DNA from 3 places in the Eggerthella lenta DSM 2243 genome. Region 1 is predicted to be linked to each of the others. Evidence: predicted binding sites of a transcription regulator. Region 1 holds the regulator's gene; each other region holds the start of a gene.
What was found. The regulator LexA, encoded in region 1, represses DNA repair genes until DNA is damaged. The targets are predictions, from matches to a motif close to CNAACANNTGTTNG.
Positions count from the first base shown of each region.

Region 2: the regulator LexA is predicted to act here: its motif matches at 7,189-7,202, upstream of ELEN_RS12635 (YeiH family protein).
Region 3: the regulator LexA is predicted to act here: its motif matches at 2,724-2,737, upstream of uvrA (excinuclease ABC subunit UvrA).

Region 1 is NC_013204.1:1,901,296-1,912,010, reverse strand. Features, by position in the region: gene miaA (tRNA (adenosine(37)-N6)-dimethylallyltransferase MiaA) at 1-819, shown strand, start outside; gene hflX (GTPase HflX) at 1,013-2,323, shown strand; gene lexA (transcriptional repressor LexA) at 2,557-3,195, opposite strand; gene ELEN_RS08055 (hypothetical protein) at 3,320-3,586, shown strand; gene ELEN_RS08050 (ATP-binding cassette domain-containing protein) at 3,980-5,494, shown strand; gene nrdR (transcriptional regulator NrdR) at 5,599-6,045, shown strand; gene dut (dUTP diphosphatase) at 6,042-6,491, shown strand; gene ELEN_RS08035 (MerR family transcriptional regulator) at 6,547-6,954, shown strand; gene ELEN_RS08030 (hypothetical protein) at 7,118-7,600, shown strand; gene ELEN_RS08025 (acetate uptake transporter) at 7,762-8,376, opposite strand; gene ELEN_RS08020 (DUF5996 family protein) at 8,659-9,555, shown strand; gene ELEN_RS08015 (hypothetical protein) at 9,717-10,283, shown strand; gene wecB (non-hydrolyzing UDP-N-acetylglucosamine 2-epimerase) at 10,565-10,715, shown strand, end outside.
Region 2 is NC_013204.1:2,942,965-2,953,679, reverse strand. Features, by position in the region: gene rpsA (30S ribosomal protein S1) at 1-326, shown strand, start outside; gene ELEN_RS12655 (NCS2 family permease) at 435-1,751, opposite strand; gene ELEN_RS12650 (acyltransferase family protein) at 1,897-3,822, opposite strand; gene mnmA (tRNA 2-thiouridine(34) synthase MnmA) at 4,081-5,139, shown strand; gene coaE (dephospho-CoA kinase) at 5,136-5,735, shown strand; gene ELEN_RS12635 (YeiH family protein) at 5,996-7,069, opposite strand; gene ELEN_RS12630 (KilA-N domain-containing protein) at 7,379-7,735, shown strand; gene uvrB (excinuclease ABC subunit UvrB) at 7,856-10,006, shown strand; gene ELEN_RS12620 (SDR family NAD(P)-dependent oxidoreductase) at 10,179-10,715, shown strand, end outside.
Region 3 is NC_013204.1:1,684,778-1,695,492, reverse strand. Features, by position in the region: gene uvrA (excinuclease ABC subunit UvrA) at 1-2,600, opposite strand, end outside; gene ELEN_RS07105 (nitrous oxide-stimulated promoter family protein) at 2,881-3,231, shown strand; gene ELEN_RS07100 (CpsD/CapB family tyrosine-protein kinase) at 3,260-3,949, opposite strand; gene ELEN_RS07095 (helix-turn-helix domain-containing protein) at 4,109-4,303, shown strand; gene ELEN_RS07090 (FtsX-like permease family protein) at 4,457-6,649, opposite strand; gene ELEN_RS07085 (ABC transporter ATP-binding protein) at 6,639-7,478, opposite strand; gene ELEN_RS07080 (sensor histidine kinase) at 7,709-8,737, opposite strand; gene ELEN_RS07075 (response regulator transcription factor) at 8,775-9,443, opposite strand; gene ELEN_RS07070 (hypothetical protein) at 9,559-10,035, opposite strand; gene ELEN_RS07065 (hypothetical protein) at 10,189-10,683, opposite strand.

The DNA.
Region 1 (10,715 bases):
ATCTACCGCGGCATGGACATCGGCACGGGCAAGCTTCCCGCGTCCGAGCGCCTCGTGCCGCATCACGGGTTCGACCTCGTCGACCCGGGCGAGCCCTTCTCCGCGGCGCTGTTCCAGAACTATGCGCGCGATCGCTTCCGTGCCATCGACGCGCGCGGCAACCGCTGCGTGCTGGCCGGCGGTACCGGTTTCTACGTGCGCGCAGCCGTCGACGACTACGACTTTCCCGCAGGCGAGCAGGTGGGAAACCCCGTTCGCGAACGCTACCAGGCCCTGGCGCGCGAGCAGGGCGCCGAGGCGCTGTGGAAGCTGCTGGCGGCGCGCGACGAGGCCAGCGCCTCCGTCATCCCGCCCGCCGACGTCAAGCGCGTCGTGCGCGCCTTCGAGCTGCTAGAGGAGGGCACGACCTACGCCGAACAGCGCGCCAAACTCGCCCACATCCCGCAGTTGGTTCCGGCCGTCTTCTTCGGCATGGCGGTGGATCCCGACGTGCTGTGCGCGCGCATCGACGCGCGGGTGGACGCCATGGTGGAGACGGGTCTCGTGGCGGAAGTGGAAGGGCTGCTCGACAGGGGCTTTCGCGAAGGCGTGACGGCGCCGCAGGCTATCGGGTACAAGGAGATCGTGGAGGCTCTCGACGGGTTCATCTCTCTTGACGAGGCTGTGGAGCGGATCAAGCTGGCCACGCGCCGCTACGCGAAGCGGCAGCGCACCTGGTTTCGCAAGGACGCGCGTATCCGGTGGCTCGATGCGACGTCGCGCGATATCCCGTCGCTCGTCGAAGAAGCGCTCGAGCTGCTTGATGACGGCGTTGCCTGACGGTTTCTCCAGACGAAGGAACGCTTGTGATATGATACGAAGCCACGGGCACACTCCTGCCGTCGAACCGTTCAAGATCGGAGCACCTATCATGCAGACAGCGCACGCCTTTCTCTAGCGGCTCGCCGCCGCTCCCGACTGTCTTCGCACGCCGATGCCGGCGTGCTCGTCTCTGCATCGAAAGGTTGGATCCATGACGGAATTCGAATCAGTCATCACGCGGGGCATGACCCCGATCTCCGAAGAGCGCCGCGAGCGCGCCGTGCTCGTCGGTGTGGATCGCCCCGGCTCCACGTGGCCGCTGGCATCGTCGCTCGCCGAGCTCGAGCGCCTCGTGGATACGGCAGGCGCCGACGCGGTGGCCACCACCACGCAGAAGCTCGACGCGCCCAATCCGCGTACGTTCGTGGGCACGGGCAAGGCCGAAGAAGTGGCCGAGCTTGCGCGCGCCCACGCGGCCGACCTCGTCGTGTTCGACGACGAGCTGACGCCCTCCCAGCAGGCGAACCTCGAGAAGGCGATGGGCCGCGACGTGAAGGTCATCGACCGTACGGCGCTCATCCTCGACATCTTCGCCCTGCACGCCACCAGCAAGGAGGGCCGGCTGCAGGTGCGGCTCGCCCAGAACGAGTACCTGCTGCCGCGCTTGCGCGGCATGTGGGCCCACCTGGCCTCCAACCGCATGGGCGGCGGCGTGGGATCGCGCTTCGGCGAAGGCGAGAGCCAGCTCGAGGTCGACCGCCGCATGGTGCGCAAGCGCATCACGTCCATCAAGCGCGAGCTCAAGCATCTGGCCGAGGTGCGCGCCGTCCAGCGCGAAAGCCGTTACGAAAGCGGCATGTTCAAGGTGGCGCTGGCCGGCTACACGAACGCCGGCAAGTCGAGCCTGCTCAACCGGCTGACGAATGCGGACGTGCTGGCGTACGACAAGCTGTTCGCCACGCTCGACTCCACCACGCGCAAGTTCGAGCTTCCCGAGGGCCGCGAGATCACCGTCACCGACACGGTCGGGTTCATCCAGAAGCTTCCGACCACGCTCATCGAGGCGTTCAAATCGACGCTCGACGAAATCACGGGCGCCGACCTCGTGCTGCACGTGGTGGATGCCTCGTCGGACGAGTACGAGGCGCAGATCGCGGCCGTCGAGGACGTGCTCGGGCAGATACACGCGCAGGACCTGTCGCGCGTGCTCGTGTTCAACAAGTGCGACCTGCTCGGCGAGGAGCGCCTCGGCGCCCTTAAAGCGCGCCATCCGCAGGCTCAGTTCGTATCGGCGGCGACGGGGGAGGGCGTAGGCGAGCTCGTGGAGCACGTTGCCCGCGTCGCCTCGGCGCAAGACGAGCATCTCGACGTGCTGATTCCCTACAACCGCGGCGACCTCGTGTCGGTGGCGCACGAAAGATGCCACATCCTGTCGGAAACCCATGAGGAGCAGGGCACGCGCATCGTCATGCTGGCGGCTCCTTCGTTCGCGAGCATGTTCCGTCCTTACACGGTCGGTTAGAGTAACTCTAAGGTAAGCGAGCCGCCCCGGGCATCGACCCGGGGCGGCTCGCTTCGTCGCAGGGTAGGCGTTTCGTTCTTGCGGCCGGTCTGCGGCGGCGCCTTATCGGACGGCGAAAGCGGGAACCGGCGCAGCGGCACGTTCGGAAAAGCCGGAAAAGCCTTGCCGAAGCGGTCGGATTGCGGCAGGGCTTCGCGGTTCGATCAAGCTGACGACCAGCGTGCGGTTCGCCGCTACAGGCGGCGGAAGACCGCGACCACCTTGCCGGCGATGGCGCAGTCGGTGGTGATGATGGGATCCATCGTGGAGTTCTCCGGCTGCAAGCGGATATGGTCGCTTTCCTTGAAGAAGCGCTTCACCGTGGCCCCGTCGTCGATGATGGCCACGACGATGTCGCCGTTGTTCGCCACGGGCTGCTCCTTGACCACGACGTAGTCGCCGTCGTTGATGCCCGCCTCGATCATGCTCTCGCCGCGCACGGAGAGCAAGAACGACGGGGCGTCGCCCACGATCTCGGTGGGAAGCGACAGGGTGTCGGTGATGTTCTCCTCGGCGAGGATGGGGGAGCCGGCGGCCACGTTGCCCACGAGGGGCACGTTCACGATGTTGCTGAAGCTGGGCTGCACCACGTTGGTGGCCAGCGCGGCGTCTTCGAGCTGGTAGGTGAGGGCGATGGAGCGCGACTTGAGCGGATCGCGCTTGATGAGGCCCTTCTCCTCGAGCGCCTTCAAGTGCACGTGCACGGTGGAGGGGGAGGAGAGGCCGAGGCTCTGGCAGACCTCGCGCACGGTCGGGCCGTATCCCTTCTCCCGAATGCACTCCTCGATGCAGTCGAGCACCGCTTGCTGGCGCTTCGTCACTTTCTCGGCCATAGGTAATCCTTTCGTCGCCTCTACGCCTATCGAACAAATGTATGAAATTTCTATTGACATGAACCTTTGTTCGACCTATTATATACGCGAACAAAGGTTCTACGCAAGAGCAGGAGGCCACAAAATGAAGAATTTTGAGATGAACTGCCCCGTCGAGGGAACGTCGGCCCTTCAACCGAAGCTCGATTCGGCGCCTGCTCGACGCGCCCGCATCATAGCGTTCCCCCAGCATGCGGTTCTGCCCGATCGCGACGGCGCCTCCATCGTTTCGGCCGTGCGCACGGGTTCGGCGCAAGGCGTGGCGTTCGGCCGCGTGCAGCGCTGGCAGGCGGTCGTCGGCGGATGCGTGTTCGCGGCGCTCGCACTCGCCAGCCTGTTCGCAGGGTTCTAGCCGAGACCTTTCCCGGCCCCGCGCGGCCGTTCCATAACCCGCAGATGCTGCGTTTCTGCGGCTGCGTAGCGCCTCCGCCACCCCGGAGGCGCGTCCGTTCGGGGGTTTACGCGCCGCTTGCGGCGTGCTAGACTCGGGCGAGCAGCCAATCATGCCGCGCCGACGCATCCTCATGCGGACGGGCGCTTCGCGAAGGAGAAACGGAACATGAAGCGATAACGAAAGCCCTTTTTCACCCCTTGCATTCATTAATCAGCCGCATCGGGTGCGCTTTCGTCATCGTTCTCGACTTCGCCTCGCGTTTCTTCCTCTTCCGATCCGTGCGGCCTTCCTTCATCGGCATCGCCGAACGCTGAGCAGAGCCACCCGTGCGCCTCTTAAACGGAGGTCGCCATGTTCGTTACCGCCCATCATCTTTCCCATACCTACGAAGGCGCCGACCAGCCTGCGCTCGACGACGTCTCGCTCGCGTTTGCGAGCGGCTGGACGGGCATCGTCGGGCCGAACGGCGCTGGCAAGAGCACGCTCGTGCACTGCATCTGCGGCACCCTGGCACCCGATCAAGGCGCCGTGACGCCCCGCGTGCGCGGCGCGGTGTGCCGGCAATCGACCGCGACGCCTCCGGAGACGCTCGAGGAGTTCGCCTGCGACTACGGTTCGACGGCGGTGAAGCTGCGCTCGCTATTGGAAATCGAGGACGAGCAGCTCTGGAGCTACGCTATGCTGTCCCATGGCGAGCGCAAGCGCATCCAGATCGCGTGCGCGCTTGCCGCAGAACCGCAGGTGCTGGCGCTCGACGAGCCGACGAACCACCTCGATGCTCCCACGCGCGCCCTCGTCGCGCAGGCGCTCTCCTCCTTCAAGGGCGTCGGCCTGCTCGTATCGCACGATCGCGCGCTGCTCGACAAGCTTGTGCGGTCGTGCGTGTTCATCGAGGCCGGCCGAGCGCTCGCTATTCCGGGGACGTACACCCAGGCGCGCCGGGAGCTCGAGCTGCGCCAAGATACCGTGCGAACCGAGCGCCGGCAGGCGCGCGGCGAGCTGGCGCGCATCAAGGCCGAGCGAGATCGTCGCGCCGCCGTGGCCGCTCGATCGGCCGCCCGGCGCTCGGCGCGTCATCTCGACCGGCACGACCGCGACGGGCGGGAGAAGATCAAGCTCGCCGTCTATACGGGACAGGACGGCAAGGCGGGCAAGCTTTCGTCCCAGATGGACAAGCGCATAGGCGTGGCCGAGAAACGCCTCGAGGCGCTCGATGCGAAGAAGGAGCGCCGCGGCTCCCTGGAGCTGGACGCCGCGCCCGCGCCCCGCAAGGTGCTCGCCCGCCTCCCCGCAGGCAGCATGCCGCTCGGCCCGGAGCGCATGCTGCATCATCCCGAGCTGTACCTGGGCAACGAGGATCGAGTCGGGCTCGTCGGCAAAAACGGGGCGGGGAAGTCCACCTTGCTCCATGCCTTGCTTCGCCGGGTGACGTTGGAGGAGTGGGTGGCGTACTTTCCGCAGGAGGTTCCCGACGACGAGGTCCGCGCGTTGCTCGTCGAGCTGCGGGCGCTCCCGACGGCCGAGCGGGGCCGCGTGCTCTCCATCGTGGCGCGACTCGAATCGCCGCCGGCTCGCGTGCTCGACGGCGAGGAGCTGAGCCCGGGAGAGGTGCGCAAGCTCATGATCGCGCGTAGCCTGCTCTCGTCGCCTCGCCTCATCGTCATGGACGAACCGACGAACCATCTGGATATACGCTCGATCGAGGCCTTGCAGGACGTGTTGCGTCATTGCGCCTGCGCTCTCGTGCTCGTGTCGCACGACGAGCAGTTCCTCGACGCGCTCGTGGACGAGCGCTGGGTGTTCGAGGTCGAGCAGGAGAAAGGGGAGGTTGGGCTGGGCGATACTCACGTGCGCGTTGTCCGATAGGAAGGAGCGCTTCTCGTGCAGGTTTTTTGCGCGAATCCGACATGTTGATTGAACCACTATATATTGTATGTTAGGCTGAACCCAAAATCGGCAAAGGAGCAAGTATGCGTTGTCCTTCCTGCGGCAATCCAGAGTCGAAAGTGGTCGACTCGAGGCCTTCCGAAGACGGCACGGCCATTCGCCGGCGCCGCGAATGCCTCGAATGCGGACGTCGTTTCACCACCTACGAACGCCTGGGCGACAATCCGCTCATCGTCATCAAGGCTGACGGATCGTCGGAGGCCTACGACCGTCAGAAGCTCATGCGCGGCCTGCTCAACGCCGCGGCGAAGCGGCCCATCGGGCCCGAGCAGATCGCCTCGCTCATCGACAGCATCGAAGCGGAGCTGCGCAACGCCTCCCGTAACGAGATCGGTTCGAAGGATCTGGGCGATATGGTGCTCGTGCGCCTCGCCAAGCTCGACGACGTCGCCTACGTGCGCTTCGCGAGCGTGTACAAGGACTTCCGCAACGTCGAGGAGTTCGCTGCCGCATTGGAGGGATTGCGTTGATAGAGCGCGTTTCGATTCCTTTGCAGCAGATTGACCCCGACCTGCCCGTACCTGCGTACGCCTACGTCGGCGATGCCGGCGTAGATCTGCGCGCCACCTGCGACGACATCTTGAAGCCCTTCGAACGCAAGCTCGTCCCATGCGGCATCGCCGTGGCCATTCCGAGCGGGTACGCCGGGTTCGTGCTGCCGCGCAGCGGGCTGGCTATCAAGCACGGCGTATCGCTGGTCAACGCACCCGGCCTGATCGACAGCAACTATCGAGGTGAGATCCAGGCCATCCTGGTCAACCTCGATCCGCAGAGCGAGTTCGCGATCAAGCGGGGCGACCGCATAGCGCAGCTCGTCGTCATGCGCGTGCCCGACGCCGCGTTCGACGTGTGCGCGGAGCTGCCGGATACGGAGCGCGGCGCGGGCGGGTTCGGCAGCAGCGGCGTGAGTCTTTGAACCTGATCCTTCCACCCACTTAGAGTTACTCTAAGCAAGAGCGAAAGGGGCATCGATGGACGCGAGCGAGCACGGAGCTCAAGCCGACAACACGCTGCCATGCTTCGGCATCAGCGAAGTCGCCGACATGGCGGGCATCTCCGCGTTCACGATTCGCTACTACGACAAATGCGGGTTCTTTCCCCAACTGGCGCGCGATGCGCGCGGCGTCCGCACGTTCTCGCAATCGGATGTGGCTCAGCTGTACTTCGTCGATGCGCTTCGGAAAAGCGGCCTGTCGATCGAGGGCATCCAGTATTACGTGAAGTTGCAGCGCCGCGGCGCGGCGACGCGCGACGAGCGGCTGGCCATCGTGCGGGCTCAGGAGACGGTGCTCGAGTACCAGCGAGCCGAGCTCGACGAGAGCTTGAAGCGGTTGAGCGCCGCAGGTGTGGAATTGTCGACGGATAGAAAGTCTCGATGACCTTCGTGGTATAGTACTCGCCGAATCCGGTTTGAAGAACCGCGATTTCCATGACCTAGGGCTCGTCCGAAGGCGAAATAGGGCCTTAGAACGGCTCTCAGAGCCTCGTTTGCAAAACCCCAGGTCAATGGCTATGAAATTTTGAGAAATAGGGAAAGAGCGCATGACTGACAACGAACATAGGCCGCCTGAGCCGCCTCAAGGGCGCGATCCCGGGCGCGAGCCTGACGATCGCAGCCGGCAGACGACGCTTAACGGCGTCCCGGTTCCGTCGTCGAACATGAACGACCTTCGCGAGCTGAAAAAGGCTCAGACGATGGTCATGGTGGCGAGCGTGGCCGGACCCGTGTCGCTGTTCATCGGCGGCGTGCTTCTCAGCGGCGTGGGACTGGCCTGCGCCATCATCGCGCTCCGCAAGCTGAACAAGCTCATCGAGAAGCGCACGGACGTATCCGCGCTTGCGCAGCGTCTCAAGCGCTCGGCGATCGTCGGCGTTGCCGTGTGCGGCGTGGCGCTCACGCTCAATGCGATTTCGTTCTATCTGATGATGCCCGTAGTACTCGAGATGATGGAAAGCGGCGATTACGCGGGAGCTGTGACGGATGCCGGGATCGGCGCTGCAGGATCGACCTCGACCTGGGGATAATCTTATCCGCTGTCGAAACCGCATAAAGCGCTGCAGGTTATGCACGGAACCCGCAGCGCTTTGCTTTTTGCTTCCGAATGCTCGCCAGCCCAAACTCCCCCGACCGCTCCTCAATTACCTATTTTATTGATAATATGTCTTATGTAAAGTTATACTGATATTCAGGATTTTTTCGACCAGAAGGGGTTGCCGAGCGATAGGAATTGCTCCCCGAAGTGGTTGTTCAAGATATTGGCGCCCGCGCAGTAGAAGCTGAGGAGCGAAATAACAAGCTCGCTGATCGCGGCGAGCATATGCGTCGCTTCCCGAGCAACCCCGAACGCGCTTAGAGCCAAGCCGACGAACAGAAAATCAATGGCGAGGAATATGAAGAACAGCACTTTCGTGGTACGCAGCGCTCCTATGGTCATAAACGCAGTCAAGATGAGGTACGCCACGAAAGCGGCTCCTGTTTGGCGCGGATCGAACGTTTCGGCCGCATAAGAGCCGAACATGCCGTTGGTCGTCGCCCAGCCGAATGCCATGGCAAGCCAAAACAACCCGTAAGCGATAAACGCGGTGCCGCCGAATGCGTTGTTCTTCCTCAAATCGATCAATCCGGCGATAAGCTGAGCGCATCCCCCGAGGAAAATGGCCCACCCCATGACAGCCGCCGTCCCGTCGGTGATGCCGAGTTTTTGAGAACAGGCCACGAGCGTGACTATCGCCAGCCCGAACAACCCTAGAGCGCTCGGATCAGCCCACGAGCCCCGCTCTTCCTTCTTCATCTCCCCCATGCTCGCAACTCCTTTCGATTAATTCCTACTAAAGTGGTAAATTTTGAGCAATGATACCGGCTTGCGGGCAGCCGAGCACGCCGATGCTTCTTCAGCTACCGAACGTACCTGTTTTGTCGGTGATCGTCCTTTCGCGCATGGGCGAAGGCTCAACTGCGACGTCGGAATAAGCCGGGCAAGCAGTACGGCGGCATCCCGATTTGCCAACGAACGTCTGACGAACCGTCCGCGGCTGGCGGTTCCGGCTTCGTCCGCTCGTAGGATGGCTGCGAGGTGATAGATATGAACGTATTGACGTACGGCGAGTGGCGCGACACGTGCGACACCGTGCATATGCTGCTGCAGATGATGGGAAAAGCGAAGCTGCAATCGATGGATCCGCAACCTGAATGGAAGCAAGTGGTGCTCGATGCCGATGCGAACGGCTTCACCACCGGACTGATCCCGTTCGGCGCGGACGGCTTCGAGATTAAACTGAACATCGCGGATGCCGAGATGGCCGCGATGACCGCGGCAGGCGACTGCGCGCGTTTCCCTATCGAAGAGTGCGTCTCGGTGAGCGAGCTGTACGGCCGTTTCACGGCGATGCTCGAAAACATCGGGCATCCGATAGCCATCAACACCGTCCCGCAGGAAATGCACACTGAGGTTCCGTTCGATCGGCAGAACATCGCGCGCGAGTTCGATGCCGCGGCTGCACGGCGCAGCTTCCGTCAGTTCCTGTTCGCGCGCGGGGCTTTGAGCGGGTTCGCGGCGCCGTTTCGCGGGAAGAAGATCCCGCCTTCGCTGTTCTGGGGCACCTTCGACATGACGACCGTGCTGTTCTCCGGAAAGCCCTGTCCCTTCGAACGCACGGCTTCCATAGTAGAGCGCGTCGCCTTCGACGAGCAGTTCGTGGAATTCGGGTTCTGGCCGGGCGACGATGCTACGAACGATCCTTCCTTCTTCGTACTGGCCTATCCGTTTATCGAGAAAGGGTCGTCGAGCGATGCGAATGTCGACGAGGCGTTCTTCGATGTCGAGAACTCCGAGTACTTTCTGCGGCTGAAGGATGCGTTGCGTTACGACGATCCCCAGGCCGCGGTTCGTCGGTTCTGCTCCTCAACGTTCGCGCGCATCATGGAACGGCAGAACTGGGAACGTCGCGACTGGTTCACCGAGCCGTTGCTGAACGGTTAGCCTCCCCCTCCCCCTGCAGCGGTCGATGCGACCGTCTTAGAGTTGCTCTAAGACGGTCGCTCGCATTATGCCGTCGCCGATCAGCAAGCCGACAAACCGGGATGGACGCGAGGCTCGCAAGGCCTTATGCTGGAACGACGCATACCAGGAAGGGGAAAACGATGAAACCCATTAAAACGATCGTGGCGGCTTGCCTTGCCGCGGTCGCGCTGAGCGTCGGAGCCCTATCGCTCGGCGCCTGCGGCCCGAGCGCGGAGGAAGTGGTGCGACAGGGGGTGGCCGACGAGCTGGAACGCCTGAAGACCCACGACGAGGCGCTGCTCGACGAGCTGGCGGCCGACAGCGGGGTGGACCAGCTGGCAACCTACGGCATCGACGCCAAGTCGTTCATAGCCGCTTATCTCGACGGATTCGACTACCGCATCGACGAGGTGAAGGTGGACGGCGACAGCGCCACGGCGACCGTGGTGCTTACCTGCAAGAAGTTCGACGCGTTCGCCCAAGCGCTTACGGAGGCTACGACGGAGCTGGCAGAAGATGAGCAGACGGCCGAGCTCGATGCCGACCAGATCAACGAGAAGGTCGGCCAGCTGGTGCTCGAAGCGCTCGGCTCGGTGGAACCGACTGAATCCAACCCGGTGGAATTGCCGTTCACGCGCACGGACAACGCATGGGGGCCGGCGAGCGGAGCCGAGCAGGCGCTGTCTACCGCGCTGTTCTCAGGCTAGAGTCCGCGTCATCTGCGGCGGTTACGTTTAGGATACTGCACGGTAACCGATATGAACGCTTTGGTGCGTTCGGTCTGCGGAATGGTATCGTGTGCGCCATGGATACCGTAGGCTCTTTGCAAGGAGGAATCATGGGGTACGTGGTTTCCCTGCTATGCTTCCTAGGCGTGTTGGGATGCGTTTCGCTCGTCCGACGTCTTGCATAACGGGATACGAACGAGAAGGGCCGGCATATGCCGGCCCTTCCTCCGTCTTGGAGCCGCAAGGAAACGGAGGCTTGCATGAAGCGCAGGAAGAGCGTGCTCATCGCATTCGGCACGCGCCCGGAAGCGGTTAAGATGGCGCCGGTTTTGAACGCGCTCGAAGCCGACAAGGCGTTCGAGGTCGAGGCGCTCTCGACGGCTCAGCACCGCGAGATGCTCGACCAGACGG
Region 2 (10,715 bases), 1.0 Mb from region 1:
AGGTGACGAAGATCGTGCCGTTCGGCGCGTTCATCGAGCTGGGCCAGTCCATCGAGGGTCTGGTGCACATCTCCGAGATGGCCATGCGCCACATCGACACCCCGGCTCAGGTCGTGAAGGCCGGCGACGAGGTGAAGGTGAAGGTCATGGAGATCAACCCCGAGCGTCGCCGCATCTCCCTGTCCATGAAGGCCGCCGCGGCCGACCTGGGCTTCGAGATCGAAGTGGACGAGTCCATCCAGGTTGAGGAGAAGCCGGCCAAGAAGAAGGCCGAGAAGGCTGACGCTCCCGCCGAGGAAGCCGCCGCTCCCGAGGCTGCCGAATAGCCTAAGCGTCCATAACGCGTATATGAGAAGGCCGGTCGCAAGACCGGCCTTCTTTTGCTATTGGAGCCGACGACGCAAGTGCCGGCTCTTTTCTGAACGCAGACGCTTCTATGCGAAGATGAACGAAGCCAAAAACGCTAGGGCGGCTACCCACATAAGGGGCTTCACGTCGCGGAACTTGCCTTGGGCAACCTTGATGATGCAGTAGGAGATGAAGCCCAAGCCGATGCCGTTGGCGATGGAGTACGTCATGGGGATGCCCACGATGGTAAGGAATGCCGGGAATGCAGAAGCGATGTCGCTCCAATCGATTTCGCCGATCTCGGTCATCATGAGGTATCCCACCACCACAAGGGCTCCGCAGGTGGCCGAGCTGGTTACCATGCCGATAACCGGCGCGAGGAACGCGCAAGCCACGAACGCGATGCCGATGACGATGTTCGACAGGCCGGTGCGGGCACCGGCTGCCGCGCCGGAGACGGATTCCACGAACGACGTGATGGAGCTCGCCCCGATGAAGCCGCCGGCTGCCGCCGCGGCCGAATCCACGATGAGGATAGGCTGCACGTCTTCGACATCGCCTTTCTTGTCCACGAAGCCAGCGCGGCTGCCTACGGCCACCACAGTTCCCATGGTGTCGAAGAAGTCGCTCATGAGCAGGCTGAATACGAACAGCAGTAGCACGGGCTGCACGATGACCTGCGCGATGGCCAGCGTGCCCTCGGGCGTGACTTGGAACGGAGCTGCGAATGCGGAGAAGTCGGGCGCGAACGAGAAGTCGGTGACAGGAGGAGTCACGCCCATCGGAATGCCGATGATAGTGGCCGCCACGATGGAGATCAGCAGGGCGCCTTTGAGATTGACGGCGGTGAGCACCACGGCCACGATGATGGAGATGGCGGCCACAATGGCGGTCGGGCTGGTGAGATCGCCCAGCGCAAGGAACGTGGATTCGTCGGCGGCGATGAATCCACCGCCCTTCAGCCCGATGAATGCGATGAACAAACCGATGCCGATGCCGATGGCGCGTCTGAGAGATACGGGGATGGCATCCATGACGGCTTTACGCAAGCCGCAAAGCACCAGCAGCAAGATGAGGATGCCTTCCAGGAACACGACGGCCATGGCCACGCGCCAGTCCACGCCGAGGCCGAGGCACAGCGAATAGGCGACGATGGCGTTGATGCCCATCCCGGAGGCGAGCGCGATGGGACGGTTCGCGAACAGGCCCATCGCGACCGTCATGATGGCGGCGCCGAAACAGGTCGCGGTCAGTGCGGCGTTGAACGGGATTCCCGCCGCCTCCATCATCGCCGGATTCACCGCGATGATGTACGCCATGGCGAGAAACGTCGTCAGGCCGCCAATGACTTCGTTGGAGACAGTGCTGCCTCGCTCGGATATCTTAAAGAACTTGTCTAGCATGTAGAAACCCCCTCGTTGTTCGCGTGGGCCTGCGTAGCAGGATTCCCATCGTTTGTACATTGCCGCTTTCGCATTGTACAAGTCCGATTACGAAACGGGAAGGGTATAAGCGCCTTTCGAAGATGCTTCAGGCTGGCGGCGAGGGTTACTCTCGGGGCTTTAGATTGCTCGCCGCGTTCGCGGCGAGCGCGCGCACGGTGTCGGAGGAGGCTTTCTGTGCGTTGTCGGCAGCCAGTTCGAGCGGCGACTTGACCACGGCGGCTTCGTCGCTTTCGGCGTGGACGGGCAGCAGCGGTGCGACGGCATCGTGGACGAGGCCTATGTAGGCTCGCGCGCCCTCCTCGGTGAGATGGGTGCCGTCTCCGTCGAAGTACTCGTCGTGGCCGGCGCTGGCGGTGTACCAGTCGATCACGTGTACGTTGTCGTGGCGGTCGACCGCGTCGAACATGGCGCCGTTGGTCTGGCCTACCCACGATTGCGGGCTGCGGGTGTTCACGAAGAACACCTGGCGGCCGGGTCCGGTCGCTGCCACGAGTTCGTCGATCTGCTCGTCGGTGGCCGCTCCGTTCGTGCCGAGGGCGAACACCACCACGCCTCCCACGATATCCTGGTCGTTATAGTAGTCGAACGTCTCCTGGCCGGCGTACAGCTGGCGGTTCACGGCGGCGTCGATCGCGCCGTAGGGGAACGTCTCCTCGAACTGGGGGATGGCGCGCACCGAGACCGAATCGCCGATCATAAGCACGTCGAGCTTGGGCGACTCGGCCGCTGCGTCGTCGACGGGCAGCTCGGGCATCTGCGAGGTGTGGGCCTGCTCGTCCTTCAGCAGGTCGGCGGCGCCGATGGCGGAGGTGGGAGGCACCACGATAAGGCCGATCACGGCCACGATGGTCACGGCCGACCCCGCTAGGACGGGAACGACGTGGTGCTTGAGCCATGCGGGCGGATCGATTTCTTTCGAGCGCACGCCTTTCGCGAACGCTCCGATGGCCCCCTTGCGCAAGGGGTTCTCCACGAAGCGGTACGAGAACGCGGCGCAGGCGAACACGACGGCCACCTGCACGAGATACATCCACCACGGCGTCTCGCCCGTGAAGTTGCGCGGGTTCATGAGCAGGAACAGCGGGTAGTGCCACAAGTAGATGCCGTACGAACGCAGGCCTATCCATACAAGCGGCTTCGTTCCGGCGAAGCGCCCGAGCAGGCTCGCAGGATGCACCATCACCGCGATGACGACGGCGGTGAGCACGGAGGCCAGCAGGATGCCGCCGCGGTAGAGGAACGGCGAGAAGCCGTCCACGAACACGATGAGGCCCAGCAGGGCGACGAGCGCGACGATTCCCACGCCGTCCAGGACGTTGCGCACCTGCTTCGTAAGGTGCACGCTCTTCTGGGCTCCCAGCATGTGCGAGGGCCACACGAACGCCAGCCATGCGCCGATAAGCAGCGAGAACGCGCGGGTGTCGGTGCCGTAGTACACGCGGCTCGGGTCGTCCAGCGGGTTGTACAGCAGCGCCATCTCCAGCGCCGACAAGAGGGCGACGATCAGCGTGGCATTGCGCATGGTGGTGCGCTTCACGCCCGTTTTGTGGGCGACCAGCAGCACGACCGGCCAGACGAGGTAGAACTGCTCTTCGATGGCGAGCGACCAGAAGTGGGTGAGCGGCGAGGGAGCGCCCAGCGCGTCGAAATAAGAAGCATCTTGGAAGATGTACCACCAGTTCGTCACCCAGAGCAGCGCGGCCCACATGTCGTCGCGCAGCTTCGTGAGCAGGCTGTGGTCGAGCAAGGCGCAGAGTGCGGCGGTGCATACGATGACCAGCACGATGGCCGGCATGAGCCGTCGCACCCGTCGCAGCCAGAATTGCGGCAGGTTGATGGTTTCGGTGTTGTCCCACTCGATGAGCAGCAGGCTGGTTATGAGATAGCCCGACAGCACGAAGAACACCGTGACGCCCAACAGGCCTCCAGGAGCCCATTGCATCCCAAGATGGTAGGCGATAACGGCGAGGACGGCGAACGCGCGCAGTCCGTCGAGTGCGGGAATATAGCGTGATTTCGTCCCCGACATGCGAGCCTTGCCCTCCCTTCGATTCTTCGCGCCCCTCGGGCGCGAATTGCCAGTATAACAATGTTTCTACATCTCGTCCGCAACATAAAGAGGGTGAGAGATTCTTCATACGCCATTCAACGAAGCGCTGAAGCAAGGCTTCGGCGATCGTGTGTTAAGAGGTCGGATCGTCTACTCGATCTTCTATCGCCGTGGGATAATCGCAGAAAGACGCGATTTCCCGATGAGCGCATCGGGGCGACAGGAGGAGTGCCGGAAATGAATGCGAGCGGGCGCATTGCGCTCGGAATGAGCGGTGGGGTGGACAGCGCGGTTTCTGCAGCGCTGCTCATGCGCGCCGGGTACGAGGTGGTGGGCGTCACGTGCCGCTTTCGCGACAACGCTGCCACCGAGCGCGCGGCGGCCGATGCGGCGGCCGTGTGCTCCCAGTTGGGCATCCGCCACGAGGCGCCGGGGTGCGTGGGCGAGTTCGAACGCTGCGTGGTGGAGCCGTTCGTCTCGTCGTACGCGGCGGGCCTCACGCCTAGTCCGTGCGTGGGTTGCAACGCGCGGTGCAAGATGCCCGCGCTCGTGCGGGTAGCCGGCGAACTGGGGTGCGACCGCATCGCCACGGGCCACTACGCGCGCATTGCCCGCCTGTCCGATTCGGGGCGCTTCGTGGTGAAGCGAGCCCTGGATGCGCGCAAGGACCAAAGCTACATGCTTTCGCTGTTGAGCCAGGAGCAGCTGGCGCGCCTCGTGTTGCCGCTGGGGGCCATGACGAAGGCGGAGGTGCGTGTGATCGCGGCCGATCTGGGCCTGGTCGTGGCCGAGAAGGCCGAAAGCCAAGACAACTGCTTCATCGAGGGCGACTACCGTCCGTTTCTGCGCGCGCGTGGCGTGGAAGACGCGCCTGGGGACATTGTGGATCGCATGGGGAATGTGCTCGGCTGCCACGAGGGGCTGGCGAACTACACGGTGGGACAGCGCAAGGGCATCGGCGTGGCAGGCCCCGAGCCGTACTACGTGGTGGAGAAGCGCGTCGAAACCCGCGAACTCGTGGTGGGTTTTGCCGACGAGACGCTCATCGGCTCCGTCGTGGTGGGCGGGATGAACTGGCAAGCGTTCGAATCGCTCGGCGAATCGTACGGCGCGATGGTGAAACTACGCTACCGGAGCCGTCCGTGTGCGTGTATCATAGAGCCGGAAGACGACCAGCGCGTATCGCTCGCGCTGCGGAGTCCGCAGCCAACCACGGCGCCGGGCCAATACGCCGTTCTCTACGACGGCGACACCGTATTGGGAGGCGGCATGATTGAGGAGGTAATGCACGCATGAAGAAGCTGTTCATCATCGGCGGCATGGGAGCCGGCAAGTCCACGGCCCGCAAGGCGCTGGTCGAGCAAGGTTTGCCGAACATCGATCTCGACCAAGTGGGCCACGACGTCCTTCTGTGGGACACGGTGAAGTCCGAGCTCGTGGAAACGTTCGGCGAGGACATCCTGGGAGCCGACGGCGAGATCGACCGCCGCGCGCTGGCTGCCAAGGCGTTCGTGAGTCCGGCCGAGACGCGCAAGCTCAACCGCATCACGCTGCCGCGCATCGAAGAGGCGTTCACCGACCGCGTGGCCGAGCTGGAGGCTGAAGGCCACAAGGCCGTCGTGGTGGAGCATTCGGTGTTCAAGAACCGCCAGACGTCGCTCGCTTACGACGCCGACGTGGTGATCGCCGTCCTCGCGCCCATCGACCTGCGTATCGAGCGTGCGGTGAAGAGCGGTTGGGACGAGACCGACGTGCGTCGTCGCATCGCCCAGCAGATCACCGACGCGGATCGCATCGAGGCGTCCGACGTGGTGTTCAACAACGACGGTACTCCCGAGGAGATGCGCAACAAGGTGCTGGCCTGGTGGGGAGAGTATTCCAAGGACCTGTAGGTCCTCGCGTTCAACCTGCGGGGACGGGTCGTGGGCGAGGGGTCTGCAACTCAGACAGTCCTGCTCGCACGAACAGCCCGCTGGGCTGTTCGGCTCGTGCGGAACTCGTATCAGACCCCTCGCCCACGACCCGTCCCTGGTAAAGCTGCGGGCTTCGGTTCTTGGCCGGAGCCTGTTTTGGTTGTTGGGGGCGTTGTCATCCTGAGCGGAGGCGCGAAGCGCCGGAGTCGAAGGATCCCGTGCGGCGTCAGCGGTGGCCGCTACCACAATCCCAGGACGTGCTGCATTCCCAGGCTGACGGCGGCGATGGCCACCCAGCAGCAGAGGCCCATGAGGATGGGCTTGCCGCCCGACTTCACGAGATGCACGATGTCGGTGTTCAGGCCGATGGCGGCCATGGCCATGACGATGAAGAACTTCGACAGCGTTTTGAGCGGCTCGAACACGGCCGCGTCGATGCCGGCGGACACTGCTATCGTGGTGATGACGGACGCGGCCAGGAACAGCAGGATGAACACGGGCAGCGCGCGACGCAGGCTGAAACCTCCCAGCTTGCCTGCGGGCTTCACCACGCTGTGCCCCTGCGCTTCGAGCGCGATGGGGTCGCGGCTTTCGCGACGCGCCACCCAAATGCCCAGCACCAGCGTGATGGGGATGATGGCCAGCGTGCGGGTGAGCTTCACGATAGTGGCCTGGTCGAGCGCGTTCGAGCCGGGATGCATGCCGTCCCATGCCGCGGCGGCTGCCGTCACCGACGAGGTGTCGTTCACGGCGGTGCCGGCGAACAGGCCGAAGCCTTCGTTGGTCATGCCCAGCGCGTTGCCCAGCGATGGGAAGATAAGGGCGGCCAGCACGTTGAACAGGAAGATGACCGAGATGGCCTGGGCAACGTCCTTGTCGTGCGCCTTGATGACAGGCGCGGTGGCCGCGATGGCCGAACCGCCGCAGATGGACGAGCCCACGCCGATGAGCGTCGAGATCTCCGAGGGCATGCGCAGCACTTTGTGCAGCAAAAACGCCACGATCAGCGCAGTGGCGATGGTTGAGCCGATGATGGGCAGCGACATCATGCCCACCTGGGCGATCTGCGCGAGGTTCAACCCGAAGCCCAGCAGCACGACGGCGGCCTGCAACACCTTCTTGCCGGTGAACGCGATGCCGGTCTGCACGCGGCCGCGCGCGGGCTGCTTCCAGAACACGGCGATGGCCATGCCGGCCAGGATGGCGAACACGGGCCCGCCGATGATGGGGAACTGCTGCCCGATGAACCAGCACGGCAATGCGAGGGCGAGGCATACAGCCAGGCCGGGTATGTTCTTCAAGGCGTTGGTCACGGTCGATCCTTCTGCTATCGAACGGGTGCGCGCTCCGTATGCGTGAGCGACGGCGTCAGAGTATACCATTGCCGTGTGGCTGTCGCGGTTATCGAACTCGCTACAATACTGAAAATTTACGAACATATGTTTGTAAATCTGTGATATGATGCTAGCATCATAAAAGAACCAGTGCAAGTGCTTGCCGGTCTGCGTGCTCGGCCGGATGCCCATAGAGGCGGCGGATGTTCCGCGCCGCCCGTACCATGCTTGCAAGATCCGCAGGATCCTCTCAGATCATCGGAACAGATAAAGAGAGGTGTATGCCGTATGTCTGATCGTGCGACGATCAACGCGCAAGGTATCGAAGTGACGTTTTGTAAAGGCGACGCCTATGCTGATTACGTTTCGCTTACCGATATTGCGCGCTATAAAAGCCCCACGCCGAAAGATGTGATAAAGAATTGGATGAGGACTCACGATGTTATCGAATATCTGGGTCTTTGGGAAACCCTGTACAATCCAAGCTTTAAAGGGGTCGAATTCGACTCCTTTAAAGCTCGTTCGGGCAGCAATTTGAACCGGGCGGCGCGAGAGCAGCTCTCGCTGCTGCTTCGGTCGAGCGCAGCCGACGGGTTGGAGGGCGGAGAGCTAGGCTCGGGGCGTGCGTTGCCCTCCGCTTCGTAACCGTTTACTAACGAACATCTGTTCATGTTACAGATGCTGTGATACACTGGATCTCCTGCGAAGTTTTACGTTGCGCGGCTCCGACGCGTCGGTGCTCCGCTGTTGTTCGGAAGGAGCAGCATGGCTCATCTTTCCAATATCGAAGGCATCGAGATGGAGGGCAAGCTGCCCGAGGTTCGTCTTGCCTCCACGCCGTTCAAAGCGGTGTCTCCGTACGAGCCGGCGGGCGATCAGCCGCAGGCCATCGAGAAGCTGGCGACCGGCGTCAAGGAGGGCTTGCGCTATCAGAACCTGCTGGGCGTCACCGGTTCCGGCAAGACGTTCACCATGGCAAAGGTCATCGAGGCCGTGCAGAAGCCCACGCTGGTCATGGCTCCGAACAAGACGCTGGCGGCGCAGCTGGCCAGCGAGCTGAAGGAGTTCTTTCCCGACAACGCCGTGGTGTACTTCGTGTCGTACTACGATTACTACCAGCCCGAGGCGTACGTGCCCTCGTCGGACACGTTCATCGAGAAGGACGCGTCCATCAACGAAGAGGTGGAGAAGCTGCGCCATGCGGCCACGTCGGCTTTGCTGTCGCGGCGCGACTGCATCGTGGTGGCGTCGGTGTCGTGCATCTACGGCATTGGCAGCCCGATGGACTACGCCGGCATGGCCGTGTTCGTGGACAAGCAGAAGGACATGGATCGCGACCAGGTCATCCATGAGCTCATCGATATCCAGTACGACCGCAACGACTACGAGCAGAAGCGCGGCACGTTCCGCGTGCGCGGCGATGCGCTCGATGTGTTCCCGCCTTACGCCGACCATCCGATCCGCATCGAGTTCTGGGGCGACGAGATCGAGTCCATCACCGAGATCGACAACGTGACGGGCGAAGTGCTGAGCGAGTTCGAGGCTCTGCCTATCTGGCCGGCCTCCCACTACGTGACCGCGCGTCCGAAGATGGATCGCGCGCTGGGCACCATCCGCGACGAACTGCGCGAGCGCTTGCAGCAGTTCAAGGAGGAAGGCAAGCTGCTGGAGGCGCAGCGCCTCGAGATGCGCGTGAACTACGACCTCGAGATGCTGGAGACGATGAACTTCTGCTCGGGCATCGAGAATTACTCGCGCCACATGGACGGACGCGAGCCGGGAGAGCCGCCCTACACGCTGATCGACTATTTCCCGAAAGACTTCTTCTGCATCATCGACGAGAGCCACGTGACGGTTCCGCAGATCCGCGGCATGCACGAGGGCGATCGCTCGCGCAAGATCACATTGGCCGAGCACGGCTTCCGTCTGCCCAGCTGCCTGGACAACCGTCCGCTGCGCTTCGACGAGTTCGAGGATCGCATCCCGCAGTTCGTGTACGTGTCGGCCACGCCGGGCGACTACGAGCAGAAGGTGTCGCAGCAGCAGGTGGAGCAGATTATCCGCCCCACCGGCCTGCTGGATCCCGAGATCATCGTGCGCGGCTCGGCATCGCAGATCGACGACATCATCGACGAGTCGAAGGAGCGCGCTGCGCGCGATGAGCGCGTGCTCATCACCACGCTGACGAAGAAGATGGCCGAGGACTTGACGGATCACCTGCTGGACCAGGGAGTGAAGGCTCGCTACATGCACTCCGACATCGCCACGCTCGAGCGCGTCGAGATCCTGCGCGATCTGCGCCGCGGCGAGTTCGACGTGCTGGTGGGCATCAACCTTTTGCGCGAGGGCCTGGACCTGCCGGAGGTATCGCTCGTTGCCATCTTGGATGCCGACAAGGAAGGTTTCCTGCGCAACCACCGCTCGCTCATCCAGACCATCGGGCGTGCGGCGCGAAACGTTTCGGGTCAAGTGATCATGTACGCCGACAAGATGACGGATTCCATGGCGCTGGCCATCGATGAGACGAAGCGCCGCCGCGCCATCCAGATGAAGTATAACGAGGAGCACGGCATCGAGCCGCAGACCATCCGTAAGGCCATCAACGACATCATGAGCTACGTCACCGACGAGATGGGCGGCACCACGGCCGAGCAGGTGAACAAGGAGCTTGCCGAGCTGTCGCGCGAAGAGGTGCTGCGCATCATCCAGTCGATGGAGGACGACATGGCCTCCGCGTCCCAAAGCATGGACTTCGAGGAAGCCGCCCGCCTGCGCGACCAGGTGGTCAAGCTGCGCGTCCAGGTGGAGGGCGGCAGCGAGGACGACGTGTTGAAGGACCTCAAGAAGAACGCCCGCAAAGGTAGCGCGTACGGCAATCGAAAGAACGCCGCATACGGCAGCGCCCGAAGGTCGTGAGGTTGCCCGAGAGGCCGCTCGTCGCGTGAAGCGCGCCGCTCGACGCGATCGCTTCGGGTGGAAAAGCCGCTGGCCGAACACGTCTTTGAGTTCTCAGGGCGCGATAGCATGCCTGCATGCGCGCCACGGTACCATACGGGGCAGGCTGTGCAGGCGAATCGAAGGAGAAAGCATGGACATGGGCTTGAAGGACAAGGTGGTGCTGATCACCGGCGGTGGCGGCGGTATCGCTCGGGGTATCGAGCGCGCATTCGCCACCGAGGGTGCGAAGTTCATCCTCACCGACCTGTTCCCCGGCGGTCTGGAAGCGGCGAAGGAGGAGCTTGAGCGCGATTTCGGCTCCGAAGTGTTCACGATTCTCGCGAACGGATCGGTGGAAGAGGAGGTGCGTGCGGCGGTCGAAGCGGGCGCCGAGCACTTCGGCGGGCGCATCGACGTCCTGATCAACAACGCGCAGGCGTCGGCGTCGGGATTGACGCTGGTGCAGCATTCGGAGGAGGACTTCGACCTGGCGGTTCGATCCGGCCTGTACGCGACGTTCTTCTACATGAAGCATGCCTACCCTTACCTGAAGGAGACGGCGGGATCCGTCATCAACTTCGCTTCCGGCGCGGGCATCGGCGGCAATCCAGGACAGAGCTCCTACGCTGCGGCGAAAGAGGGCATCCGAGGCATGAGCCGCGTGGCCGCATCGGAGTGGGGCCCCGAC
Region 3 (10,715 bases), 220 kb from region 1:
GTCTGGCGGCGCTGCAGCTCGCTGGCAAGCTTCACGCGCTGCGCCTCGCCGCCGGACAGCGTGGTGGCCGGCTGCCCCAGGCGGATGTAGCCCAGGCCCACGTCGAACAGCGTCTGCAGCTTGCGCTTGATGCCGGGTATGTTCTCGAAGAACGCCAGCGCGTCCTCCACGGTCATGTCCAGCACCTCGGCGATGTTCTTGCCGCGGTAAGTCACCTGCAGCGTCTCGCGGTTGTAGCGGTCGCCGCCGCACACCTCGCACGGCACGTAGATGTCGGGCAGGAAGTGCATCTCGATCTTGATCTGGCCGTCGCCCTTGCACGCCTCGCAGCGTCCGCCGTTCACGTTGAACGAGAAGCGGCCCGGCGAGTAGCCGCGGGCCTTCGACTCCTGCGTGGAGGCGAACAGCGCGCGGATGTCGTCCCAAAGGCCTATGTAGGTGGCCGGGTTGGAACGCGGCGTGCGCCCGATGGGGCTCTGGTCGATGTTGATGACCTTGTCGATCTTGTCCAGCCCGGTGATCTTCTTGTAGGCGCCCGTGCGGCGGTGCGCATGGTTCACGCGGTTCGCGAGCGCCGGCGCCAGCGTGTCGGTGACCAGCGAGCTCTTGCCCGAGCCGGACACGCCCGTGACCACGGTGAGCGTGCCGAAGGGAACCTCGAGCGTGACGTTGTGCAGGTTGTTCTCGGTGGCGCCCGTCAGCTTGAGCGACCCGCGGCGCGGCTTGCGGCGCTTCTCGGGCACCTCGATGCGGCGCCGGCCCGACAGGTAGTCGGCCGTGAGCGAGCCTTCGGCCTTCATGATCTCGTCCGGCGTGCCGATGGCCACGATCTCGCCGCCGTGCTCGCCCGCGCCCGGGCCCATGTCCACCACGAAGTCGGCGCTGCGGATGGTGTCCTCGTCGTGCTCCACCACGATGACGGTGTTCCCTAAGTCGCGCAGGCGCTCGAGCGTGGCGATGAGCCGCTCGTTGTCGCGCTGGTGCAGGCCGATGGAAGGCTCGTCCAGGATGTAGAGCACGCCCATGAGGCCCGCGCCGATCTGCGTGGCCAGGCGGATGCGCTGCGCCTCGCCGCCGGAGAGCGTCGCCGTGGCGCGCTCCAGCGTGAGGTAGTCCAGACCCACGTCCACGAGGAACTTGAGGCGCGCCTTGATCTCCTTCACGATGGGCCCGGCGATATGCTCCTCCGACCCGTGGAACGCGAGGCCGTCGAAGAATTCGAGCGAGTCCGCCGCGCTCATCTCGGTGATGTCGTGGATGGAGCGTTCGTTCACCGTGACGGCGAGGATCTCGGGCTTCAGGCGCTTGCCGCCGCAGGTCGGGCACGGAACGATGGCGAAGTAGCTGGCCAGCTTCTCGCGCTGAGCGTCGGACTGAGCCTCCTGGTAGCGGCGCTGCACTGCGGCCAGCGCTCCCTCCCACTCGATGTACCAGTACGTCTCGCGACCGTCCACCGTGACGTAGTCGACGCGCACCTTGTCCTTGCCCAGGCCGTGCAGAAGCCCGTCCTGCGCCTTCTTAGGCATATCCTCCCACGGGGTGTCGGCGTCGGTGCCGAGGTGCGCGGCCACGGCGCGCAGCACCTGCGGGTAGTAGTTGCCGGTCTTGAACGGCGCGATGGCGCCCTCGTTCAGCGACAGCGACGGGTCGGGCGCCACCAGCGACGCGTCCACCTCCTCGCGGCTGCCGATGCCGAGGCAGTCGGGGCAGGCGCCATAGGGTGCGTTGAACGAGAAGTCGCGCGGCTGCAGCTCGTCCATGGAGTGTCCGTGCTCGGGGCATGCCAGCGCGAGCGAGAAGATGTGCTCCCCCGCGCCCAGGCCGCCCGTCGCGCCGGACGAGCGCCCGCCGCCCTCGCCGAGCGGCTTGCCGTCGTCGCCCAGCACCTGCACGAGCACGCGCCCGTCGGCCAACTTCGTGGCCAGCTCCACCGCCTCGGCGATGCGGCTCGTCGCGCTCGCTTTAAGCTGCACGCGGTCCACCACCACGTCGATGAAGTGCTTGATCTTCTTGTTGAGCGTGCGCGGCTCGCCGTCCAGCTTCACGATCTCGCCATCGATGCGCACGCGGCTGAAGCCCTCCTTCTGCAGGTCGGCGAACAGCTTCGTGAACTCGCCCTTGCGGCCCGCCACCACGGGAGCCATGATGATGGCCTTCGCATCGGGCGCGAGGGCGAGGATCTCGTCGGTCACCTGGTCGGTGGTCTGCTTCTTGATGACGCGGCCGCACTCGGGGCAGTGCGGCACGCCCACGCGCGCGAACAGGAGGCGCAGGTAGTCGTAGATCTCGGTGGTGGTGCCCACCGTCGAGCGCGGGTTCTTCGACGTGGTCTTCTGGTCGATGGACACCGCCGGCGACAGGCCGTCGATGCTGTCGAGGTCGGGCTTCGACATCTGGCCCAGGAACATGCGCGCGTAGCTGGACAGGCTCTCCACGTAGCGGCGCTGGCCCTCGGCGTACATCGTGTCGAACGCCAGCGACGACTTGCCGCTGCCCGACAGGCCCGTGATGACCACCAGCTCGTCGCGCGGGATGGAGAGGTCGATGTCCTTGAGGTTGTGCTCGCGGGCACCCTTGATGACGATGGCGTTCTGTCCCATGTGGCTTATCGCTCTTTCTATCGTTCGCAGCCCGGCGCGGCGCCGGAGTCGAATATGGCTACCGGAGAACTATCATTTCCGTGCAATCGCTCATTTTAGCGCAGTCCGACCGCGGAATAGGCAAAAACATCCGTTCGTCTGATTCGTTCAAATTCTGAGCACAAACTGTTCGATTCGGCATGGTTCGAGGTCGATCCGCATTCCCCGACTCAAGGGAAAAACGCGCGTGCGCGTTCGGTTGGATTCTGGTATCCTCGCGATCGAGACCAGGAGGAGTCACATGACCCAACAGGACAGCCCCAAGATCGCTCGGCGCCGCGACCGCGAAAAGCGCACCATATCCCAAATGGTGGCGTTGTACTGCGCCGACAATCACGACGCGGCCGCGCGAACGGAAACCGCCCACTGCGGCGAGGCCGTGTGCCCCGGCTGCGCGAGCATCGACGCCTATGCCGTGCTGCGCACCGAGCGCTGCCGCAAGATGGACGTGAAGACCTCGTGCGACGAATGCGAGCACCACTGTTACAAGCCCGAGGAACGCGAACGCATCCGCGCCGTCATGCGCTACGCCGGCCCGCGCATGCTGAAAAAGCATCCTTTGGCCGCCATCCGCCATCTGCTGGGAAAGTAGAGGCGCCTTCGACCCGCATGCCGAGACCCTACTCCGCTTTGTCCCCGTAGGCGGCATAGTAGGCCGACGTTGCGGTATCGCAGCAGTTCATTACCGTCCCCACGAGATTAGCGCCCGCCGCGCGCAACTGTTCGGCTGCCTTCTGGACGCTTGCGCGCTCGACGAAGCCTTCGCGCACCACAAGCAGCGTCGCATCGGATACCTGGGCGACGACGGCGGCGTCCACGAACGCGCCCACCGGCGGAGTGTCGATGACCACGTGGTCGTAACGAGCGGCCAGGCATCCGAGCAAGCGCCTGAATCGTTGGGAATCGAGAATGTCGACGGGGCTGGTCACGCCTGCTTCGGCATCGAGGAAATGCATGCGCGGCTGACGAGTGGCCACGATAGCCCGCCCCGGTTCCTCATCCCCCATCACGACGGCGCAGAGCCCGACGGGAGCGCGCACCCCCAACCTGTCCGCCAGCGAGCGCCGCCGCAGGTCGCATTCCACGAGCAGCGTGCGCTTCCCCGCCACGGCCATCACGCGAGCCAGCTCAACGGCCACCGTCGTTTTGCCCTCGTTCGGCACCGAGCTCGTCACCACGATCGTGCGCATCGGCTTGTCGAAGCTCATGAACCCCAAGTTCGCGTACAGCGTGCTCATCGCGTTGCGCTGCAGCGGGCGCGGAAGCTCGGCGTTCAGAACCCTCGTCTTCTTCTTGAACATCTTCATCATCGATTCTCCGGTTCGCGCAGGAGGAAGCCCGGCTCGACCGCCCAGGGTCGCTTACGCACCGTCAAACTTCCTCCCACATCCTCAACACGGCTTCATATATGAAGCCGTGTTGAGGATTATACCGAATAATCTGAACGAATGGATGCTGATAGGAAAAGAGTGCTTTTAGGGAGCGCGATTCGCGAGCGAAGGGAGGCGCAGAGCCTGTCTCAGCAGAAGCTCGCCCTCATGATCGGCAGCAGCAAATCGCACATCTGGCGCATCGAGTCGGGACGCGTGAGCGTGGGTCTCGACGACCTCGGCCGTATCGCCGACGCCCTCGACGTGCAGGTCCGCGACCTCTTCTCGTTCTAACCGCGCATCGTTCGAGGCGCGGCACCCCCCCCCGAAACACGTTGTCGCCCGAAAGCCGCTGTTTTCACGCTGAAAACGCGGCTTTCGGGCGACAACGAGCATGCGGAGGCGGCCCCGACGCAAGCCGACGGGGCCGCCAACCGGCTCCTCTTCCTAGCCCAACAGCTTCTTGCCAAGCGAAGCGCGGATGATGCTGCGGCTGGCGAAGTGCGTGACCAGGAGATACGCCCCGTACACGATGCCTGTCAGCACGCCGGTCATCAGCGCGGGCTCGAGTACCGAAACGCCCAGCTGCGCGAGCACCGCATCGCTGATGACGCCGACGGCGCATACGGTATGGCACACGGCCAAAGCGAGAGGAACGAGGAAGTACACGAGCACCTGCGCGCGCAGCGACCGGAAGATCATACGGCGGTCGCAGCCGATCTCGGCGAGCACCCGGTAGCGCGCCAACGAGTCGCTGGTCTCGGACAGCTGCTGGATGGCCAGAATGGCAGCCGTGGCGATAAGGAACACGAAGCCGATGTACAGTGCCAGGTACGAGATCATCATGTTCATGCCGCTCGACTGGACGACCACCTCCTCGGCTGTGAACGAGAGCGTCACCGGCCAGGGCTTCGGGCCGAACTTCCACCCCGAAGCCGCCACCTCGGCGCTGGGAGGAGAAGCCTCGCCCAGCATCTGCGCGAGCAGCTTGTCGCCTTCGGTTCGGCTCGTCTTGTACATGAGGTTGAGCACGGACTGCTCGGGCACAACGCCCTGGGCGCGCAGGTCGGCGATCACCGAGTCGGGGACGATCGCCTCGGCGCCGCTCGAAGCGAACGCGGCGTCCTCCAACGGCTGGCGCCGCAGCTCGCCCGTCGACGTCAGCGTGCGACCGGCCGCTTGGATGGTCTCGCCTTTGCCTGCGAGCGCCTCGGCAAGGCCCTGCATGCCGTCGAGCGTGTTGTTCACGGCGTAGCCGTCCTCGCCCACGTCCACCGTGGGCCGACCCGTCAGCTCGGCAAGCGCATTGAACTGCGAGACCCCGACCAGCGAGATGCCCTGCCTGTGCATCGCCTCGTTCTGCTTATCGTTGCCCGTGTCCTTGCCGTAGCGATCCATGATCGCGCCATAGCTCTCATCGGCGTCCACGTACACGTCGACCTGCACCGAGCGATCCACCAGCGCGTCCCACGTCGGCGAAGCGTCCGCCAGCTTCGCGGCGATATCCCAATCGTACGCCTCGGCGTCCGCAGCGATGGCGGCGGCCTTCTCGTCGGCGACTCGCTGATACTCCCGATCCTCCTCGCTCATGCTCGCGAGCGCCTCTTCGTCGTGGATGCCGCCCGCGTTGAGGTACACGTTCGCCGTGAGCGTGGCGTCGTACAGCGTGCCCTCCTCGACGTTGCCGCTGAACGCGCGCGCCAGGCCCATGCCCGTGGAGAACACCGTGAGCGAAAAGAACAGCATGATGCATACCACCGACAGCGACACGAACGCCGTGTTCACCTTGCTGGCGATCTGGCGCGTCGTGAACATGGCAAGGCCCTTGAAGTAGATGCCGCGCGTGCGCTCGATCGCCGCAAGCGCGAAGCCCGCGAGCGACCAGAAGAACAAAAACGTGCCCGCCACCATGAGCGCCGTGGCCCGCCAGAACCCTTCGTCGAACTGCATGAGGCCGTTGTCGACGAGCGTAACGTACGACCACGCGATCACGGCGACGGCCGCGAGGAAGCCGACGAGGCTGATCCAGGGGTTGCGCACGCGGAAGCGCGCGTTCTTCGAGCGGGCCGACAAGAGGTCGATGAGCTTGTAGCGCCGGATGGACAGCGTGTTGAACAGCCCCGTCACGGCGAAGATGAGCACGAAGCACCCCAGCGTCAGCAGGAAGGCGTTGGTCGAGAACACGAATCGGTACTGTTCCATCTGGATGTTGAACAGCCCCGCCGTGACGAACGACAGCCCTTGCGACAACGCGAAGCCCAAGGCCAGGCCCACGCCCAGCGAAACGAGGCCCACCGCCACCGTCTCCAGAAGCACGATGACCGACACGCTGGACGGGTTCATGCCCAGCATGAGGTAGGTGCCGAACTCCTGCTTGCGTCGGCGGATGAGGAACCCGTTCGCGTACAGCACGAGAAAGCCCAGCACGCAGGCGATGACCACGCTGAACATCCCCAACATCTGACCGGTCATCTCGAACACGCTGGCCGTGGCGGTATCCTCGAGGTCGAACAGGATGGACTGGCCGGTCACCGAGTTGAACGCGTAGAACACCGCCACGCCGAACACGAGCGTGACGAAGTAGATAGCGTAGTCGCGTACCGAGCGCCGAACGTTGCGGAAAGCGAGTTTAGCCAGCATCGCGCACGTCACCGCCCAGGAACGTCACCACTTCCATGATGCGGTTGAAGAAGTCGCCGCGGCTCGTGGCGCCGCGGCGGATCTCGTTGAACACCGCGCCGTCCTTGATGAACAGGATACGGCTGGCGAACGAGGCCGCGAACGAGTCGTGCGTGACCATCATGATGGTGGCATGCAGATCGGCGTTCATCATGGACAGGGTCTCCAGCATCACCGTGGCGCTGCGCGAATCGAGCGCGCCCGTGGGCTCGTCGGCCAGCACGAGCTTCGGATCGGCGACCATGGCCCGCGCCGCGGCGATGCGCTGCTTCTGGCCTCCGGACATCTGGTAGGGGTACTTGCCAAGCACCTCGTCCACGCCCAACGTGCGGGCGATAGCCTGCACGCGAGGCTTGATGGAGGCGGTGGACTCGCCCTTCACCGTCAGCGCCAGCGCGATGTTCTCGAAGCCGGTGAGCGTGTCCAGCAGGTTGGAATCCTGGAAGATGAAGCCCAGGTCGTCGCGACGGAACTTCGCCAACGCGCGGGAGCGCAGGCCCGTGATGTCGCGCCCGTCGACGAGGATGTGCCCGCTCGTCACGGTGTCGATGGTGGCGACGCAGTTCAGCAGCGTCGTCTTGCCGGAGCCCGACGGCCCCATGATGCCCACGAACTCGCCGGGGGCCACGTCGAAGCTGATGTCGTTGATGGCCCGGGTGACGGAATCGCGGTTGCCGTACACCTTCTCGATCTGGCGCACCGACAGGATGGGACGGGCGCCGAGAGACGGAGCCGAGCCTCCGGGGCGCGCCGCCGTCTGGGTTTGCGGAGTCGCGTAGACTTCGGTCATGATCGTATCCTTCCTCGCTTGCAGGTCTTCGACCATGCTACGGCGCGGCGCGCCCGGGCGCCATCGAATCGGGTGACGCGTACCTTACGAAAATGCAAGGCAGCGCGGCCTGAACCCGCAGGCCGTCATCCTGATCGGAGGCCGCAGGCCGGAGTCGAAGGATCCCGCGCGGTGCCAGCTGCGGCGGTTCCCGCTATCGCTGCACGAAAGGCAGAGGAAGCGCATGCCGTTCACGACAGCAGGTCGAGCTTGCGGCGATCGTGCGGGAACGCCAGCAGCACGCGCGTGCCCTCCCCCTCTTCCGAGGCCAGCGCCACGGCGAGACCCATCTTCGCGCACAGCTCGGCCACGAGGTACAGCCCCATGCCCGTGGACGAGCCCGCACGCCTGCCGTTCTCGCCGGTGAAGGCGCGCTCGAACACGCGAGGCACGTCGCCGGCCGGCACGCCCCAGCCGTCGTCGGCCACCTCGAGCACCGTGCGCGCGTCGCTGGTCCCTGCTCCCTCCTCCCGCACCGAGAAGCGCAGCGTGCTCGCGCCGTATTTCCCCGCATTCGCCACGAGCTGGCCGATGACGAAAGCGAGCCACTTCACGTCGGCGAACACGCGAACGTCTTCGTCCACGTCCACCGTCGGCGCCACGCCGCGCTCGATGAGGAAGCGCGCATGCTTCCGCAGCGCCTCCCGCACGGCCTCGGCGAGGCTCGTCTCGCGGATGGCATAGTCCTGGACGAGCGAGGTGGAGCGCGCATAGTACAACGCCTGCTCCACGTAGCCCTCGATACGGTCGAGCTCGCCCTTGATCCGTGCGGCCTGGGGACCGTGCAAGCCTGAGGCCATGAGCGCCGCCGCGGCGATAGGCGTCTTGATCTCGTGGATCCACAGCTCTATGTAATCGCGGTAGGCTTCGGCTTGCTGCTTGTGCGCGGCCACGTCGTCGGCGGCGGCCTTCCCCGTCGCCTGCAGGGCCTCGTAAGCCAGGCGTCCTTCCAGGAAGTCGGGAGGTTCTATGAGCGCCGTTGCGTAATAGGTGCGGTCGAGGTCTCCCACCACCTGTTCGAGATCGCGGTAAAACGCGCGACGACGCGCGTAGTCCACCGTCAGGGCGAAGGCCGCGCATGCCAGCACGATGCATGCCGCCAGCACCGAGGCGTCCGGACCGGCACCGAGCACGGCGACCACGGAGCCGATCGCGATCGCGCACACGATGGCGACGGCGACGGAAAGGGCACGATCCCTGAGAAAGGCTGCTGGGCTCATCGCGCACGGCACCCCCGGAGTCGTCGGGGCGCGCGCATCACACCACGTATCCCTGCCCGCGGCGCGTGACGAGGAAGTCGTCGGGCACGCCGATACTCGCCAGGCTCTTGCGCAAACGGTTGATGTTGACGGTCAGCGTATTGTCGTCGATGAACGCATCGGACTGCCACAGCTCCACCATCAGCTCCTGGCGCGAGATGATGGTGTCGTGATTCGCCATGAGCATGTGGAGGATCTTCAGCTCGTTGCGCGTCAGGTCGACGGAACGTCCGCCGTGCTCCACCCGCCCGCGCGCCACGTCCAGCACCACGCCTCGATGCTCGATACGCGTCGGCGGCTCGGTACGCTGCGTACGGCGCAGAACCGATTGGATGCGCGCAAGAAGCACGGCTGGGTTGTAAGGCTTCGTGACGTAGTCATCGGCGCCGAGGTTCATGCTCAGAACCTCGTCGAACTCGCTGTCGGACGACGTGAGCATGATGACGGGCACTTGACTCGAGCGCCTGAGATCGCGGCAGACCGTATGGCCGCCCGTGCCGGGAAGCTTGAGGTCGAGGATCACGCAGTCGGGCGCAGCCGCCAAAACATCGTCCACGATGCGGTCGAAGGCGGTGCCGGTCAGCGCGGTATGACCCTGCAGTTCGAGCAGGCGCATAAGCTCCTCGCGCAACGACGCGTCGTCTTCCACGACGAATATCCGTGCCATTCGCCCTCCTCACACCGTCCGCATAAGACGGCTCCCTCGACTTCGATACCTCCCCATGGTACGCAGCGAAGCGCTTCCGTCGGCGAGGCGTAACCGTTTCGTTGCCGCCCCGAAGCTATTCCTTATGATGTTTGGTGTACGTGCCGGGCATCGCCGGACACGCAGGCTTCGAGCTTTTGAAGTAACGCAGTATGAAGCTGACGCCCGCAACCGCCAACGCAGCGCCCAACCCCGTATAGAAGAACGCGATGAACCACTCGGGCACGACGCCCGATGCGCGCAAGGCGATACCGCCGCCCATCATGATGGCCATCATGATGTAGCCCTTTTTATCGAAGAACTTGAACAGGTGGGTTTTGTCTTCCTCGTAGCCCCTGATCCTGCTCGCATGCTTGCCAACCATCTTGGTGAACACGAAGATATGGAACAGCACGAATATGAGGAGGGTCCCCCCTATCAAGACCCAGAACAGCCACCCGGTCTCGTCCAGGAAAGCCGAAAGACCGATGTTCACGATGTTCGCGCCGGCAATGAGCCACACGATGCCGGCGACGAGCAGAAGTTTGTCGGTCGAAACCTTCAGCAGCTGCATGCCATGCTCCTTCGATGCGCCTTGTATCCGAACGCCCGCGACGCGGAGGCCGCGCGCGGGCATCTGAACATTATAGGCTCGAACTCGACGGGGGCAAGGGCGCGCCGACGTTCTCCATAGCGCGATATCGGCCTGCGGCGCGGCGTCGACGCGCTACTTGACGCCCTGGGGAACGCGAGCATCGTCGGCATTCGTTCCCGCGCCTGCAACGTCGAGGATCTCGATGGTCGTGGGCTTGAAGTCGGTGCCCGATCCCGTGCCGCGCATGACGATGACGTCGTCGGCGGAAAGGGTGCGGCCCTCGAGTTCGGCGCCCGATTCATCGACGATGGAAACGTCTCCCTCGTCGAAGGTTATCTCGTCCTGACCCGCGTTGAAAGCCTGCGAGCCGCTGCCGTCGTTCGCATTGGCGAGGGTGCCTACCACAACCGTGGCCGTAGAACCGTTCATAGCCATGACCTGACCGTATTGCACGGTCTCGCCGATGGAGCCCTCGGCCTCGTTGCGCGATTGCTCGTCGGCGTTCAGCTCTTGCTGGGCCTGCGGGTTGTCCTCGGCGTCGTTGGCCGCGCAGCCGCTCAAAAACGGTACGAAAGCGAGCACGACGGCCATCGCGCCGGCGAACGCCCGCATCTTCTTCTTGCTCATGGAAACCTCCTTATGGTCGGTGCGCAACGCGC